3 regions of the Shewanella sp. SM95 genome follow, and region 3 is predicted to be linked to each of the others. Evidence: predicted binding sites of a transcription regulator. Region 3 holds the regulator's gene; each other region holds the start of a gene.
The links. The regulator LexA, encoded in region 3, represses DNA repair genes until DNA is damaged. The targets are predictions, from matches to a motif close to TACTGTATNNNNATACAGTA.

Region 1 (5,768 bases), on a different contig from region 3:
GACAGTCAAACCTTGGTATTTGACTAAGGTTTTACCCACATCAATCCCTGTGGCGCTCGGAAAGTGAATTTGAATTTCAACCCCCGATTCTTTAATGCTCTTAATGCCCAGCCAAGCACCTAATGCCAACGCGACAATAGGAAGCAGCCAAATGGGCGAAAAGAGTTTTTTCTTTACAACTTTCGGCGATTCAATTTGTGTCATCTTGAGGTTCCAATCGATCCCAGAGTAAACGAGTGTCTAAAACTTTTGCGGCTAACTGAGTTAACAGAATAACCAAGGCAAATGCGGTAGCCGCAGGCGCGGGTTTCGCGTCGAGTAATTGTCCCATGTTCACTAATGCAACTGTGATTGAGATGACAAATAAATCGAGCATTGACCAGCGGCCAATCCATTCGATGATGTGAAAACCCACCATCAATTTCTTTTTTGAAATCGGAATGTCAAAGCTGATCGCACACAGATAAATGGATAAGCCGATGATTTTAATCCATGGTACTAAAATACTGGCGGTAAACACTATGATGGCAATAGGCAGCATATCTGAATGCACTAAATGCAAAATGCCTGAAAAAATGGTGTCGTGCCGCACTTGCCCTTGATTGGTCAGCATAGTGATAGGGTAAATGTTGGCTGGCACCAGTAAGATGGCAGCGGTAATCAACAAAGCCCAACTTTTTTGCAGGCTGGAATAGTCTCTGACGTGCAACTCAGTTTCACAGCGCTGACAGTGCGTGAGTTCACTGCTGTTGAGTTGGCGACACACTTTACAGAGACATAGGCCGATATCTTTACCTTGTTGTTTCATATCAGCTATGACCTTCCAATAACGTCCACATATGTTCTAAATCGTATTCTCTTTGTAGAAACAAGGTCACGAGAAACAGCATAGTGAAGCAAAATGTGCCCATACCAAAATAAATGTCCGAAAAATCAGATAGCTGAAATGATGAAACTAAGAAGCTGATCACATAAATTTCCAGCATAGTGAGCTGCGATAAGATACCATGAAATTTTAATAACTGCTTCAATGAGTTACGCCAAAAAAGGCTACTCAATCCCCATTTCACAATTAAAATCTGTGTCAATATCGATAACAGTAATAAGCCAGGGCCTATCACCGCGGCGGCAAGTACGGCGACACCTACAACCCAATAGCCTTGGTCAAATACTGCAAATGCCCCTTGGAAAACCGTGGTAGTACGAATACTGCCGAAAAAGTGGATCTCGAGTACGGGTAAAAAATTGGCTGGGAAATAAAACACTAATGCAGAAATACATAGGGCTAACATACCATTCACAGAGCAGTATGGCGTGTCATAAAGTGCAGTGCTGCAACGAGGACAGAGTGCTCTAACGCCGCTAGGCAAGGCACGTTTGCGGACTGCTAAATCGCAGGAACGGCATAGGGTTACTGAGTTTTCTGCTGCGTTTTCATGCATATAAAAATATATATTAGCCTAATAGGAGTAATAACAGCGAGATCGGTGCAAAGTGTCGTGCTAGTTAGCTGTTAAGCCACGTCTAGCGCTTTATAATCTTGGCAACGAAAGTACGCTAATAATATCAGATTAATCAGAACACTTGCATCACAAGTTCAATCTATGTCACTCTAGTTACTGTATATAAAAACAGTGCGAGGGCAGTCATGGCAGTAATAACACAGTTTGTCGTGGTCAGAGAAGGGGTTGAAAAGATGACATTCACATCTAAGAAGGAGGCTGATGCCTACGATAAGATGCTCGATATCGCCGATAACCTTATCCCCTTCATTCAAAAAGCTGATTTGGGTATAGATGAAAGTGTGGGCGAAAAGCTCGCATTCTATTTTGCTAACAATAAAGATGAGCTGACGAACTTGCTTAAAGGCGCCGTTCAGGTTAATAGTACGCCAACGAATCCGCCTGCAGCGAAAAAAGCGGCTAAAAAGACCGAAGCAGCAGAATAAAATTGTTAGGAAATGTAATGAAATCGAAATTTTATGAGTCACTTAACCGTCAAGCCTTGGCCTTGTTGGAAGGGGAAGACGACCTTGTTGCGGCTATGGCGAATTTTTCAGCCTTGCTCAATGATAATTTAACTGAGCTGAACTGGGTGGGATTCTACGTCATGCGTGGCGAACAACTAGTATTAGGCCCGTTTCAAGGTAAAGTGGCTTGTACACGCATTCCGTTAGGAAAAGGTGTGTGTGGTACAGCAGCATTCACTAATCAAACTCAGCGAGTGGCCGATGTCCATCAATTTGATGGTCATATTGCCTGTGATTCTGCCAGTAATTCTGAAATCGTTGTGCCAGTTCGTGCGCAAGGTAACGTGGTTGCCGTGCTCGATATTGACAGTCCTATCTTCGATCGTTTCGATGAAGAAGACCAAAAGGGGCTGGAATTACTGGTTAAAAGTTTTGAAAACTGCCTATTTGATTAATTTGCGTACAATAACGCATAATTCATAGTCGCAATCGGTGGCGTGCGCCTTATAATATGCGCCTGCACGCATTAAGCTGGTTTGATTGGCATGCAATGAATAAGCTTAGTGTTTTGAGCTGACAAAATTTGTTAAGGTATATTTTTTAACTTTAGTAAACGCGGCTAGGATGCTAATTTGTACGTTGACTCAATATTGAGTTTAACGAAGATAAACGACATGTAAGAAGCTGATATATATCACCTCGAATCGATGTCCCTTTTTGACTGTGGAAGTAATGATGGAATCAACAGAAAAGTTGACCGACACCAATGCAATTTTGGCGTATTTGTATGAAACATTTCCTTTGTGCTTTATTGCTGAAGGTGAAACTAAGCCATTAAAAATCGGATTGTTTCAAGATTTGGCTGAAAGGTTGGCTGATGATTCTAAAGTCAGTAAAACTCAGCTCAGAGTTGCCTTGAGACGTTACACCAGCAGCTGGCGCTATTTAAAGTGCGTTAAAGCGGGCGCACAACGCGTAAACCTGGATGGCGAACCTTGCGGCGAGTTAGAGCAAGAGCACATTGATCATGCTCAAGCCATGTTGAAAGAGAGTCAGGATAAGGCCAAAGCGAAACGTGCAGCACTTGCACCTAAGCCTGCGGCGAAGAAAGCACCTAAAAAGGTGGCTGTTCCTCAGCGTCCTAAAACTGAGCGTCCTGCTAAGCCTGCACCAAAAGCTGCAGCGCCAGTCGTCAATTATGTTCAAGCACAATTGACTGATTTAACGAAAAAACAACGCGTCAATGTTAAATTAGGTATGACACCCGTAGCCGGTGTGATTACTGACATTAACAAGGAAGATATTCATGTTCAGCTTGATAGTGGCCTAACGATTAAAGTTAGAGCAGAACATATCCTGCTGTAATCATTTATTAAAACGGAGTAACTTGTTGATGCGAAAACTCACTTTGGCTACCTCGATCGCCACTGTTTTTGTCGGATTCTCGGCTTGGGCCGTACCACCCACGATTCAAATCAGCGAGTTACCCACTCTCAAGCAGGAAGCGCAACATAAGGTTGCGAGCAAAAGGGTAACGGACTTATACACTCGTTCGCACTATCATAGATTCAATCTTGATGACGCCTTTTCTGCGCAAATTTTTGATCGTTATCTACAGCAGTTGGACTATCGCCGCAATGTGTTAACCCAAGCGGATGTCGATAGTTTTAAACCTTATGCAACCCAATTCGATGACATGCTTAGTTCTGGTGAACTTGAGCCTGCCTATAAAATGTTTGATATCGTCCAAAAGCGCCGCTATGAAGGCTTTGTCTATGCTTTATCTCTATTAGATAAAGAGATGGATTTTTCTGCGCCCGGTGATGCCTATGAGTACGACCGCGATGAGGCCGCATGGCCAAAAGACCAGACAGAAATTAATGAGTTATGGCGTCAACGTGTTAAATACGATGCACTAAATCTTAAACTCACAGGTAAGCAATGGCCTGAGATTGTTGATATCCTCCAAAAGCGTTACAACAACGCTATTAAACGGTTGATTCAAACTAACAGTGAAGACGTGTTTCAAGGCGTGATGAATGCCTTCTCTCGTAGCATTGAGCCACATACAAGTTACCTTTCACCACGCAATGCTGAACGTTTCCAAATGGAAATGAACTTGAGCCTTGAAGGCATTGGTGCTCAACTGCAACTCGAAGACGATTACACTGTCATTAAAAGTTTAATTACTGGCGGCCCTGCTGCGGGCAGTGAAAAACTGTCACCGGAAGACAAGATTGTCGGTGTCGGTCAAGAAGGCGGCGAGATTGTTGATGTGATTGGTTGGCGTTTAGATGACGTAGTTGATCTGATCAAAGGGCCTAAGGGCAGTAAAGTTGTACTGCAAATTTTACCGAAGAAAGGCGGTTCGAATGCTAAGCCATTCGACGTTACCTTAGTTCGCGACAAAATTCGTCTTGAAGACAGAGCTGCAACCTCTAAGGTGATTGAACCTAAAGACGGCGAGTATGCTAATCGCAAAGTCGGCGTGATCCAAATTCCTGGTTTTTATATGAATTTGTCGCAGGACGTTGAAAAAGAGCTAGTGAAGTTAAACGACGCCAAAGTAGAAGGCATAGTCATCGACCTTAGAGGTAACGGTGGGGGGGCATTAACGGAAGCCGTGCTGCTGACGGGACTCTTTATCGATATGGGCCCTGTAGTGCAAATTCGTGATGCCGATGGACGAGTGTCTGCGCATCGTGATAACGACGGTAAAACCAGTTATGCAGGACCATTGACTGTGATGGTTGACCGTTACAGTGCTTCAGCCTCTGAAATTTTTGCTGCCGCATTGCAAGATTATGACCGTGCACTGATTGTCGGTGAGTCGAGTTTTGGGAAAGGCACAGTACAGCAGCATAAGAGCCTAGGCCGTATCTACGACATGTATGAGAAGCCAATTGGCCATGTGCAGTATACGATTCAAAAGTTCTACCGTATTAATGGTGGTAGTACACAGATTAAAGGTGTGACCCCCAACATTGCTTACCCAAGTGCGTTGGAGCCGGGCGAGTACGGTGAAGCTGAAGAGAAAAATGCTTTACCTTGGGATAAAGTGCCAATGGCGCAATATGGTACGCTTAATGATGTTACGCCTGAGTTAGTGACTAGCCTTGAATCTAAGCACCTTAACCGTATAAAAAATAGCGTAGAGTTTGCCTATATCAATCAAGATATTGCCGACTTTAAAAAGCATCACAAAGAGAAAACTGTGTCTCTGGTTGAAAGTGAGCGTATTGCTTCCCGTGAAGCCGATGAGAAAAAAGTCCTCGACAGAACAAACGAGCGTCGAGTCGCCAATGGTTTAGCACCGGTTAAATCAATGGAAGACATTAAAGACGACGCTGAATTGCCAGATGCATTTTTAGACGAAACCGCTTATATCACCTTAGATATGGCTGATGTGCAAAAAATGGCTAAAACTAGTGCTAAGTAGGCGCTAGTCGAGTCGATTTATCCGATATCAAAACGCGCTTATGGCGCGTTTTTTCTTATTTAGATCAGCGTTAAAGGGATCGAAATGACACAAGCTCAAGCAAAATACTTAAAAGATTATCAAGCGCCACTTTTTACGATAGAGACTATCGATTTAGCGTTTAATTTGGCAGGCAATGAAACCCAAGTGCAGGCGATCAGTCGTATAAAACGCACTTCAAAACATGCACAAGCCTTAGTGTTGGATGGCGAAGATTTGACCATTGTTTCACTGACAGTTAATGGTGATGCTGTGCCTTACCATGTTAGTGCAGGTCAATTAGTTCTAGAAACTGAGCTTGATGAGTTTGAGCTTAACATT
Region 2 (5,768 bases), on a different contig from region 3:
AACACATAAAGAACATTAAAAACACTATATTAACAGCAACTGCTTTGACGCAATATCCATGTAGTTTAGTTTCATTATCGAAAAAACAGGCTCGGCAATAGGGCCAATTTGCTTATCAATGTAGTATTGGTAATCAATTGGTGACGTTCTGTACAGTAAGGATTCCGGTCCATTTACAGTAATCAGATAATCAATCTGCGCCCCACGCTTGCCAAAAGAGGCATCTCCTGTTAAGTCGCATAATTGTTGAGCGACTTTAACATGGGGAGAAGATTTAGCCGTGTAATCTTCAATATTGCGTCGCATACGTTTGCGAAATACCAAATCATCGTCCAACTCACCATCAAGCAGCTTTTCAAACACACTGGCCAAATAAACACTGATATCCCTTTGGTTAAACATCCGTTCATAGAGTGACTCTTGAACTTTGCGCGCTAAAGGGCTCCAATCACTGCGCACTTGCTCCATACCTTTAAAAGTAAGCTCAAGTTCATCGCTCGCATTGCGCCACGCGCCAACATAACGTTTTTTACTGCCTTCTAACGACCCCCTTAAGGTCGGCATAAAAAACTGCTCATAGTGGCGTTCAAACTGTAACTCGAGAAAACTCTCAACTTGATGATCTTCAGCGATCTTAGCCTGCCACTTAGCATTAATTTCCCGCGCCAGAGTGTTACCTAAGGCGTTAAGGTCTGAGAGATCAGGCTCGCTGCCAAGCCAGACAAAGGTCGAATCCGTATCGCCGTAAATCACTTGATAGCCCATCTCTTCTATCCATGCGCGGGTTTGTTTCATGATTTGATGGCCACGCATAGTGATCGAACTTGCTAACTTTGCATCGTGGAAAACACAACCTTGAGAACCTAAAACCCCATACAACGAGTTCATGATAATTTTTATCGCTTGAGATAACGGCGCATTGTGCTCACTTTTGGCCTTTTCGCGCTGCTCAGATAATGTTTGGATAAGCTTAGGTAAAATGGGCTGTTGCCGACTGAAACGGCCACCGAGAAACCCCGCAACACAGTCAGACTCGGGCAATTGCAAACCTTCAATTAATCCCTTAGGGTCAATCAAAAAAGTACGAATAATGGAGGGATATAGACTTTTAAAATCGAACACTAAAATATGCTTATAAAGTCCCGGTACAGAATCCATCACATAGCCACCGGGGCTTTCGATCCCATCACTCGCAGGAGCATCGGGAGCGACGTAACCTGCTCGATGTAGATGCGGTAAATACAAATGATTAAATGCCGCCACCGAAGCCCCAACCCGCCCCAACTCTAAACCTGTTAGTTCAGCTCGCGCGAGGGCGAACTCCCATAATTGAGTATGACTAAAAATATCCCACACCAGACGGCTGTCAGTAAGATTGTAATGCGCTAATGCTTGTTTGTGGGCCTTAAACAGCTGATCAATTTCTTCAACGCGATTATCCACGTTATGAATGGCCTTGCCTTCACCTAATAATTTCCGCGAAACAAATTCCAACGAAAACCGCTCAAAATGATAGAAAGCGGCTTTAAGCCAATCGATACCATCGAGTACCACACGGCCCGGTAAAACTAAGGTTTCTGGCCGAAATTTATTATCGACTTTCCACTCAAGCTTTGCCCCTCCGCGGCCAATGGTGAGCGGAATACGGTGTAATAATGCCCGGCGTGACAAGAGTGCGAGGTCAAAACTCACCACTGACCAACCTATGACAAAGTCAGGATCAAACTCATGGAACCACGCGATTAATCGATGAATGAGTGCAGCCTCATCGGCCACCCATTCAATATATTCGGGAGAGTTTGATTCAGCCTCACCCACCATAATCACTTTTTCATAAGTCTGCTTGAGACTGTCTTGCTCTTCGTCTCGGCCACTGTATTGACCATATAGTGCAACTGAATAGAGTAAACCTTCAAAGCTGCATTCAAAATCCAGTGAAATACAGCGCAAATGTACAGCCGTTAAAGGGGCAATACTCTTAGCCCGCTCGGCGATAAACACGGGCAGCGAGTTAGCCTCAAGACTGTCGCTAGTCGGCGCGTGTATGTTACTCGTCGCAGAGAAATGCCCTAAAAATGCCACATCCAGCGCCACAAACCGCTCGATTAAATAACGCTGTTCGGGGCGAATGTCGGCTTCAAATAAAGGGATGTCGGCATCTTTAGCGATGCGCTGTAAGGTACGTAAACTATTGCTAGATTTAGCATAAACACCACTAACCGCACCGCCTTTAAAGCTTTTGAGTGCTAACGGTACAAACCGCAATGCTTGACCCGGCGTTTGCAACTGCAAAGCCGTGACATCAGTTTGATGACAAAAACAAATGTGTTCAGTGCCTTGCACTTCCACCAGCACAGGGCCTTGGGCGGTAGCCAGATAATACTGCAACACTAAACTCCCATGACGATGAATCGCATGGCGTGTTAAGACTCGACCTTGTACACTAACGGCCGCGGTAGCCTCTGACTTCATCGCATGGGTTCCCAAATCGCATAGCTAGTCAATTTAGATGGTTCCTCAATTTAAATGCCGCCAAATGGCAGAAAAGTTTCTTAGGCTATGCAATCACTGTTATTATGTACAGCATTAATTCGATAAAGTAGTGACGCATGTTACCTGACAATGTAAAAACCCAGATCCGCGCCATCTATAAGGATATCGCTACCGCCTTGCCTAATTTTAGGCCGCGACGCGAACAAAACTATATGGTGGCGGAAATCTCTAAGACTCTCGCCGGCGACTATGATAAAGATAGGCGCATCATAGTGGTCGAAGCAGGCACAGGGATCGGTAAATCATTGTCTTACATCCTCGGTACCATTCCACTGGCATTAGCGAGCAAGAAAAAGGTCTGCATCGCTACAGCAACCGTCGCTTTGCAGGAGCAATTACTGCATAAAGACTTGCCCTTCTTCCTTGAGCAATCCGGCTTAAATTTCCGCTTTGGCCTAGTAAAAGGTCGACAACGTTATGTGTGTCTATCGAAACTGGCGATGCTCATCGGTGACGACAACAGTACACAAATGGCCATGTGGCAAACTAAACCAGACAATAGCCAAGTGACTATGATGCACGGCCTGTTAAAAGACTATAACGAAGGTCGCTGGAACGGCGAAATCGACACCTTAGCCGTGCCGCTGCCCGATCACCTGTGGCAACAAATCGCCTGCGACAAACACAGCTGTCATCGCCAAGTCGCCAGCCACAGAAATTGCCCGTTCCATAAAGCCCGCGAAGATGTCGATACCTGGGATGTACTCATCGCCAACCACAGCTTGTTATTCGCCGATTTAGAGCTAGGTGGCGGCGTGATTTTGCCCGATCCAGAAGACGTATTTTATGTTATCGATGAGGCACATCACTTACCGATTGTGGCGCGGGATTTCTCCAGTGCACAGGCCACGCTGAGGGGCGCATGCGACTGGCTCGAAAAAATTGGTAAAACCTGCGCCAAGTTACAAAACCAAATAAAGAGCAACAATATCATTGCCCCCGCGCAGGCGATGCAAGATCATTTAGGCGATCTTATCGCCCAGCTCAATCAAGTGGCCCACTATTGCGATACTCAGACCAAACACTTTGCCAATCCTGAAAACCGTCTGCGTTTTGAGCACGGCAAACTACCAGAGTCATTACTCATTCTGGCTGAAAACCTTGCAGTGACCTCTAATCTAGCCCTCAAACAGTTTAATAAAATGCTGTCACTGCTGGCCGAAGCGATTAAAGATGGCGATATTCCTAAACATCAATCCGAAGCGCTATTGGCCGAAACCGGATTTATGCTGCAAAGGCTCGAAAACCTGCAGAAATTGTGGAGGATGATGGCCAAGGAAGATAAGCACAAAGGCGCACCTATGGCGCGCTGGGTCGAGCTCATCACAGGTAAACAAGTGGATTATCTGTTTAGCGCCTCGCCTATCGAAGTTGGCTTTATGCTGGAATCCATGCTGTGGCAAAAAGCAGCGGGCGTAGTTTTATGTAGCGCTACGCTGCGCGCACTCAATAACTTCGACCATTTTGTGCATCAAGTCGGTTTATCACTCAACGATGGCAGCCGTTATTTAGCCTTACAATCGCCCTTCGATTATCCTAATAACGCGACACTTTATTTACCCAAAATGCGCACTGAGCCGACGGATGATGCCTATACGGCAGAACTTGCCGAGCAAATCGTCACCCTGATTGAAGGAGAAATGGCCACCTTAGTGTTATTCGCCTCCTACTGGCAGATGGAAAAAGTGGTTGAATTACTTGAAGGTAAACTCACCACAGAGCTGCTTATTCAAGGCAATGCGCCACGGCAACAATTGTTAGAAAATCATAAAGCTAAATGCGATAAGGGCGAACCAAGCATCTTGTTTGGCACCGGCAGTTTCTCTGAAGGTCTCGACTTGCCCGGCGATTATCTGACGAACTTGATCGTCACTAAACTGCCCTTTGCCGTGCCAACCTCGCCCGTTGAGCAAGCGCACGCAGAATATGTCAAAGTCAAAGGCGGTAATCCCTTCTTACAACTGACGATCCCAGATGCTTCACGTAAGCTTATTCAAAGTTGTGGTAGATTACTGCGTAAAGAGCAAGATTATGGCCGAGTGACCATTTTAGATAGGCGGTTAGTCACTAAACGCTATGGCAAGTCCTTACTGGATGCCTTACCGCCCTTTAGACGTGTTATAGAGTAGGATTAAAATTTGGAGTTGTTACTCGAGCCCAGTCATTGGGCCCTGTTGGCAGTCATAGGTCTTATCGCTGGATTCATTGATGCCGTCGTGGGTGGCGGTGGCCTATTGTCGATCCCCGCACTGTTAACCTTAGGCATTGCGCCGCATACCGTATTAGGCACCAATAAGTTAGCCGCAAGCTTTGGCTCTTTTATGGCGGCTTGGACCTATTATCGCAAGCACCTCTTTAAACCCTCGTTTTGGTACATGGCTTTTATCGCCACCTTTATCGGCGCGGTATTGGGCAGTTTTTTAGTCTATTTAGTCGATACCCAATGGCTCGAAAAAGTCCTGCCGCTGCTGATCATTGGCATCGCCATTTACAGTTTAGTCAGCCCCAATGCGATGTCAGACGTTAACTGCCAAGCACCAACCAGCAAGCCGCCAGCCAAGCAACAATGGCTACAGGGACTGGCTTTAGGCACTTATGACGGTTTTGCTGGCCCAGGCATTGGCGCATTTTGGACTGTCACATCCGGCTCTTTGTATAAACTGCCTTTACTGCACAGTTGCGGCCTCGCCCGTGCGATGACCTTCACCAGCAACTTGACCGCATTGACTATCTTTGGCTGGCTTGGGCAGGTAGAGTGGCAAATAGGTTTGTGGATGGGATTGTGCATGATGTTAGGCTCATTTATCGGCGCCCGCTGTGCGATTAAATTTGGCATGCCCTTTATCCGTCCACTGTTTATTTTGATCGTGCTAATGATTGCAGCGAATTTGGCATGGAGCGCATGGTTGTGAACACCCAACAATTAATGGTGATGCTGAAGAATCAGCTTAAAGCCTTAGAACAAGAAGTGCTGCAACACGATAATCGACTCGCCCCGCCGCAGCGTAAACTTCTGCAAGAAACGGAGCGTTTTAATCACTCGCTGTTTGTCCAACACGGCGCCCAACTCGGCCCCTGTATTGAACAAATTCGTAGCAGTATTATGCAGCTCGAAAAACAAATTAAGCTTAAACTCGCCCCCCAGACCATTGCCCTGAGCTGTGAGCGGATCCAAGATAGATTTACCGCAGTCAAACGAGCCTTGCTGACCACTT
Region 3 (5,768 bases):
TGACTCTCAGACTCAAGTTCTGAGCGCTCCATCTTAGGTCTGTTCGCTAACAGATTGAAGATAATGGCATAGCGTTGCAGAGTTTCGCTCACTGAACTGGCTAACAATAATAGTTGGCTAGTGTGTTCAGGCACGACAGTTAAGGTATCAGTCTCAACCACTAACCCTTGTTCAATGAAGAAATCCAGCACTTGATTGACATAGGCAGGTACATCCTTAATGCCCATGAAGAGTTCGGCTTTCAGCAGTGGATAAAAATCGGCAACGATTGACACAACTTGCTGACGCGGGATCTGCTCATTATGCGTTAAACAACTCGCAATTAATGACGGTACAATAAATAAGTGGATGATATTGTTACGATAGTAAGTCATAGACACTGCCTGACTCGTCTCGATAGACACAATTTCACCTAAAGGATCGGCGCAAACAACAAACTTGTTCAGCTCTAAACCTTGCTGCACTAAATGCTTACCATCACCTTCGGCAACCGAAGTATAAGTAGTGTAAGGCACTTTTTTGAGTAGAGTCAGATACAGATCAAGCTGACGTTCCAGCAGACTGCGCTCTAAGGCATTTTGATCTGTGGCCAACAACACTAAACTCGTCAAGGTCACCGAACTCGCCGCCGCCGCATCGTTAATATTCGTCATCACTCGATTCGCCAGCACGTTTACCGCTGGCGTTAACCAGCTTGGTTTTTGCTCAGGATCATCGGCCAACTCAGTACGCCAGTTTGGCGCGCGCTCATTTAAGAAGTTTTGCAGAGTAATCGGCTCGCCAAAGTTCACATAACCTTGGCCGAAATTACCAAGTTTGCGAATCGCACCAAACACCTGCCACACAGATTCTTTTTTCTTTTTCTTACCACTTAACTCTTTATGATACGTCGCCACTTCCATCACATGGTCATAGCCTAAATACACAGGCACTAGCGTGACTGGACGCTCGATACCGCGCAGCACACTGTTCATCGTCATGGCGATCATGCCAGTTTTCGGCGCCAACAGACGGCCAGTACGTGAACGGCCACCTTCGGAGAAGTATTCCACCGAATAACCTTTAGCAAACAGCTGATCTAAATACTCACGAAATACTGCGGTGTACAGCTTATTGCCATTAAAACTACGGCGGATAAAGAAGGCACCACCGCGACGGAACATAGGTCCCGCGGGCCAGAAATTGAGGTTAATGCCGGCAGCAATGTGCGGCGGAACCATGCCTTGATAATACAAAATATACGATAACAGCAGGTAATCCATGTGGCTGCGATGGCAAGGCACATAAACAATCTCGTGGCCATCGTGGTGTAACTGCCGAACTTGCTCGGCGCCTTTAATGTTGATCCCGCTGTAAAGCTTGTTCCACAGCCAAGTTAAAAAACGCTCGGCAATACGCACTAAACTGTCTGAGTAATCGGCAGCGATTTCATCGAGATACTCAATAGCCGTCTCGCGCGCTTGGGTCTCAGAAATCTTTTTACTGGCGGCTTCTTCTTGAATCGCTTTGCGCAGCGACTCAGATTTGAGTAACGAATGAAACAGTGCTTGGCGGTTTGGCAGCACAGGCCCTGTCATTACCTTACGTTGACGACGGAAATGCACGCGCGCAACCCGTGCTAACTTATGGGCAATCCCCATGTCGGTGCCATGTTCGTCAGCCATGTAACGCAGGGATACGGCATTCGAAAACTGCACGAAGTTATGTCGACCTAAGAACAGAATCATCAAGCACTTGCGCAACCAAGTCGGGTTTTCCCGCTCAAATACGGCCGCCTTCATAGTGTCGTCTTCTTTCCCTGGCGTGCGACCCCAATACAAGCTCACGGGCACCAGTTGAATATCCAATTCAGGACGTTCCTTATGCACGGCTAACAAACGCATAAAGCATTCGAGGAAAGGCTCATTACCAGCACGTTCGCCAAACAGTGGCTTACGTCCTTGAAGACAGACAACCCGAGGCGCAGTCACACCATTAGCCACTAGAGGCTCATAAGGGCTTGGTAAGCCTAACTTAGCCGTTATTTCGCTCAAAGCAGCGATGTCACTGAGGGATTCTGTTTTCATCACATAAACAAGGGGTCTGGAAGCATCCAGATTCAGATCGGCAAAGGGATCCTGAGGCACCACAATAGTGTGCACTAAGTGTTTTTGGATCCAACGTAATGATTTCAACCAAAGAGAGTCGTGTTTAGGCATTATTCTTATGCAATTAAGTGCGTTTACTAGCCCGATAGAATACCAGACTATGGGCAATATTCGCTAATTCTCTCCAACATAGCTAAAAAGTGGTTAATACTTGCGCTGCAAATAATACTGTATATACTAACAGTAACTGTATAGAAAAACAGGAAACACCATGAGACCTTTGACGCCACGCCAAGCTGAAATTTTAGAGCTAATTAAACGAAATATTGCCGATACTGGCATGCCACCCACTCGGGCAGAAATCGCAACCCGTTTAGGTTTTAAGAGCGCCAATGCGGCTGAAGAACATCTTAAAGCGTTGGCAAAAAAGGGCTGCATTGAGATCATGCCAGGCACATCTCGAGGCATTCGTCTGCCTGCGGAAATCGAAGATTTGACTGAAACAGGTTTACCGCTCATCGGCCAAGTGGCCGCGGGTGAACCTATCCTCGCCCAAGAACATGTTGAACAGTACTACCAAGTCGACCCAAGCATGTTTCATCCCGCCGCCGATTTTTTACTGCGAGTAAAGGGCGACAGCATGAAAAATATCGGTATTCTCGAAGGTGATTTGCTGGCAGTTCATAAAGTAGAACAAGCTAGAAATGGTCAAGTGGTTGTCGCTAGAGTCGATGACGATGTCACTGTTAAACGTTTCGAAAAAAAAGGTAATGTAGTCTATCTACATGCCGAAAATGAAGATTACTCCCCGATTAAAGTGGATTTAGGCTTCCAAAGTTTAACAATTGAAGGACTCGCCGTCGGTGTGATCCGTAATGGAGATTGGCTATGAATAAACTACTTGGCAATGCCCCCCGCCATCCGGGCTTGTGGCTCGATGAAGTCCGTGATGCCGACTATGACTGGCACCATGCGCCTATCGCCTGTATGCCAACCAAGACTCAAGGTCGCCAAGAATTAATTCATCTGAGTGCACAACTCGCTCAGTTAAGCCAACAGGGCCGTTGGTTAGTGCTCATCAACCCTCCAAGTATTGGCTACAAGCAAACACTCGCTAGCGCAGGTGTGCGTATGGATAGAGTTTTGCTGGTACATGCTAAAGATGAAGTCGAAACCCTGTGGGCGATGGAAAAAGCCCTAACAAGTGGTACGTCCAGTGCAGTCATTACTTGGACTCAATCATTAGATGCGCGGGATAATCGACGCCTACAAATCGTGGCTAAAAGTGCCCGAGCTATGGGTATAGTGCTTGAAGACGTAAACAGTCACTTACATGCCGACGTACGCATTGAGCAAGGCAATCTCTTCGGTCAGCAATCTTTTTTTAGCGCTGTACATTAAATATTCATTTAATTTTTTACCTTGAAAGCCGCCTCACCTATGAATGTGAGGCTTTTTTTTGGCAATTTTTCAGATAATTAGATAAATAAGTGATCTTGATCAATATTTAAACAGCAAGTATGGTTGGTTAAGTCGGTGGTGATATATCACCTTCCGTGGTCAATGAATCGAGTATTTATCGAACTCGAAGCGCCACTAAAAATAGAGAACAGATTTATTTCAGCAGTATGTGCCAGCGTGGCTAATTACCAGCAGTAACAATACTTGATTAAAAGTAACAGCCGCCAACGCACGTTGAAGTCAAAAAAGCTTTTTTGGGAACTGAAGAGTTTGCATAGAGTTGAGACTTACTGTGTTGCTCTTCTTTGTAGTTGCTATTCGCAATTGGCAGAGGAGAAGTCTTGTGAAGCAATTGTTGTATTGTTTACTCGTGGTGCTTTTCGCACCACCGTTGACCGCCGCGGACATGCGGTTCAACATGACCCCTGGCGTGACCGAGATCAGTGGCAAGGTTTATCACTTGCACATGACCATCTTGTATATCTGCTGCGCAATAGGCCTAGTGGTCTTTGGCGTCATGATTTACGCCATGATCAACCACAGAAAATCCAAAGGCGCTGTCGCGTCCCACTTTCACGAAAGCACTAAAGTTGAAATCGCTTGGACGATTCTGCCATTTATCATTTTGATCTTAATGGCGATTCCAGCGACAAAAACTTTAATCGCAATGGAAGATCCCAGCAACGCCGATCTCACCGTAAAAGTCACGGGGTCCCAATGGAAATGGCATTACAGCTATTTCGATCAAGATATTGATTTTTATAGCATACTGACAACACCCAGAGCACAAATTGAAGGCACCGAAACCAAGGGTGAAAACTATCTATTGGAAGTCGATAAACCGCTCGTTCTACCGATAAACCGCAAAATCCGCTTTCTGATGACTTCAGAGGATGTCATCCATTCTTGGTGGGTACCCGCCTTTGCAATTAAGAAAGATGCCAACCCTGGATTTATCAATGAGGCTTGGACTCGCATCGACAAACCCGGCATTTACCGTGGTCAATGCGCCGAGCTCTGCGGTAAAGACCATGGTTTTATGCCTATCGTAGTACAAGCGTTACCTGAAGCCGAGTTTGAGGCTTGGGTAACAGAGCAGAAACAAGCCGCAGGTGCTGCGGCTGAAGCCGCTCAAGCCGCTTTATCACAAACCCTAAGTAAAGAAGAGTTGATGACTCAAGGTGAACAAGTTTACCTCGGGCACTGCGCAGCCTGCCACCAGCCCAATGGTGAAGGGTTGCAAGGCGTATTTCCGCCCCTTAAAGGTAGCCCGATTGCAACGGGACCACTCAGCGGTCACCTTGAAATTGTGCTCAACGGTAAAACGGGTACTGCCATGCAAGCGTTTAGTAAGCAATTGACCGCACAAGAAATCGCGGCAGTGACTACCTACGAGCGGAATGCTTGGGGCAATAATACTGGCGATGCAGTGCAAGCCAAAGACGTCAACGAGTACATGAACGGCAATTCTGCACAAACATCCGCCGCGGTACCAAGCAGTACAACTCCGACACCCGCACCTGCAGACGTCTCAGCTGCAATCGATCCCGCAAGCCTCCCCACACTCAGCCATGACGCCCTCATGGCCGAAGGTGAAACTGTCTACGCGACCTTCTGTGCTGCCTGCCATCAAGTGACAGGTGCAGGAATACCACCCGCCTTCCCCGCGCTAGTGGGTAGTGCTATCGCCATTGGACCAGTCGCCAATCACATCGATATTGTGATGCACGGCAAAACGGGCACGGCTATGCAGGCATTTGGCAAACAGCTTAGCCCACAGCAACTTGCAGCAGTCATTACCTATGAACGCAATGCTTGGGATAACAATACCGGCGATACAGTGCAACCTGCTGATATCGCAAGTCATGGACAGTAGGGGATAATGATGAGCACTACGACTCAAGATCAAACCGCAGCCCATGATGACCATCATCATGGTGCGCCAAAGGGCATCATGCGCTGGCTGCTAACCACCAACCATAAAGACATAGGTACTTTGTATTTATGGTTCAGCTTCATTATGTTCTTAACCGGTGGCGCTATGGCCATGGTGATCCGCGCTGAACTCTTTCAACCTGGATTACAATTGGTCGAGCCCAACTTTTTCAACCAAATGACAACTGTTCATGGGCTGATCATGGTATTCGGTGCGGTAATGCCAGCCTTTACAGGGCTCGCTAACTGGCTGATCCCTATGATGATAGGGGCGCCCGATATGGC

Region 1: the regulator LexA is predicted to act here: its motif matches at 1,618-1,637, upstream of L5M29_RS17030 (YebG family protein).
Region 2: the regulator LexA is predicted to act here: its motif matches at 2,567-2,586, upstream of dinG (ATP-dependent DNA helicase DinG).

The regions. Positions count from the first base shown of each region.
Region 1 covers NZ_JAKKSE010000017.1:53,747-59,514, forward strand. Annotated here, with positions in the region: gene L5M29_RS17015 (PqiB family protein) at 1-204, opposite strand, end outside; gene L5M29_RS17020 (paraquat-inducible protein A) at 191-808, opposite strand; gene L5M29_RS17025 (paraquat-inducible protein A) at 810-1,442, opposite strand; gene L5M29_RS17030 (YebG family protein) at 1,649-1,948, shown strand; gene L5M29_RS17035 (GAF domain-containing protein) at 1,966-2,424, shown strand; gene proQ (RNA chaperone ProQ) at 2,705-3,334, shown strand; gene prc (carboxy terminal-processing peptidase) at 3,363-5,408, shown strand; gene pepN (aminopeptidase N) at 5,493-5,768, shown strand, end outside.
Region 2 covers NZ_JAKKSE010000001.1:559,328-565,095, reverse strand. Annotated here, with positions in the region: gene L5M29_RS02470 (DNA polymerase II) at 25-2,472, opposite strand; gene dinG (ATP-dependent DNA helicase DinG) at 2,610-4,682, shown strand; gene L5M29_RS02460 (sulfite exporter TauE/SafE family protein) at 4,692-5,465, shown strand; gene L5M29_RS02455 (primosomal replication protein) at 5,456-5,768, shown strand, end outside.
Region 3 covers NZ_JAKKSE010000014.1:89,847-95,614, forward strand. Annotated here, with positions in the region: gene plsB (glycerol-3-phosphate 1-O-acyltransferase PlsB) at 1-2,198, opposite strand, end outside; gene lexA (transcriptional repressor LexA) at 2,359-2,979, shown strand; gene L5M29_RS15345 (cell division inhibitor SulA) at 2,976-3,488, shown strand; gene coxB (cytochrome c oxidase subunit II) at 3,892-5,424, shown strand; gene ctaD (cytochrome c oxidase subunit I) at 5,434-5,768, shown strand, end outside.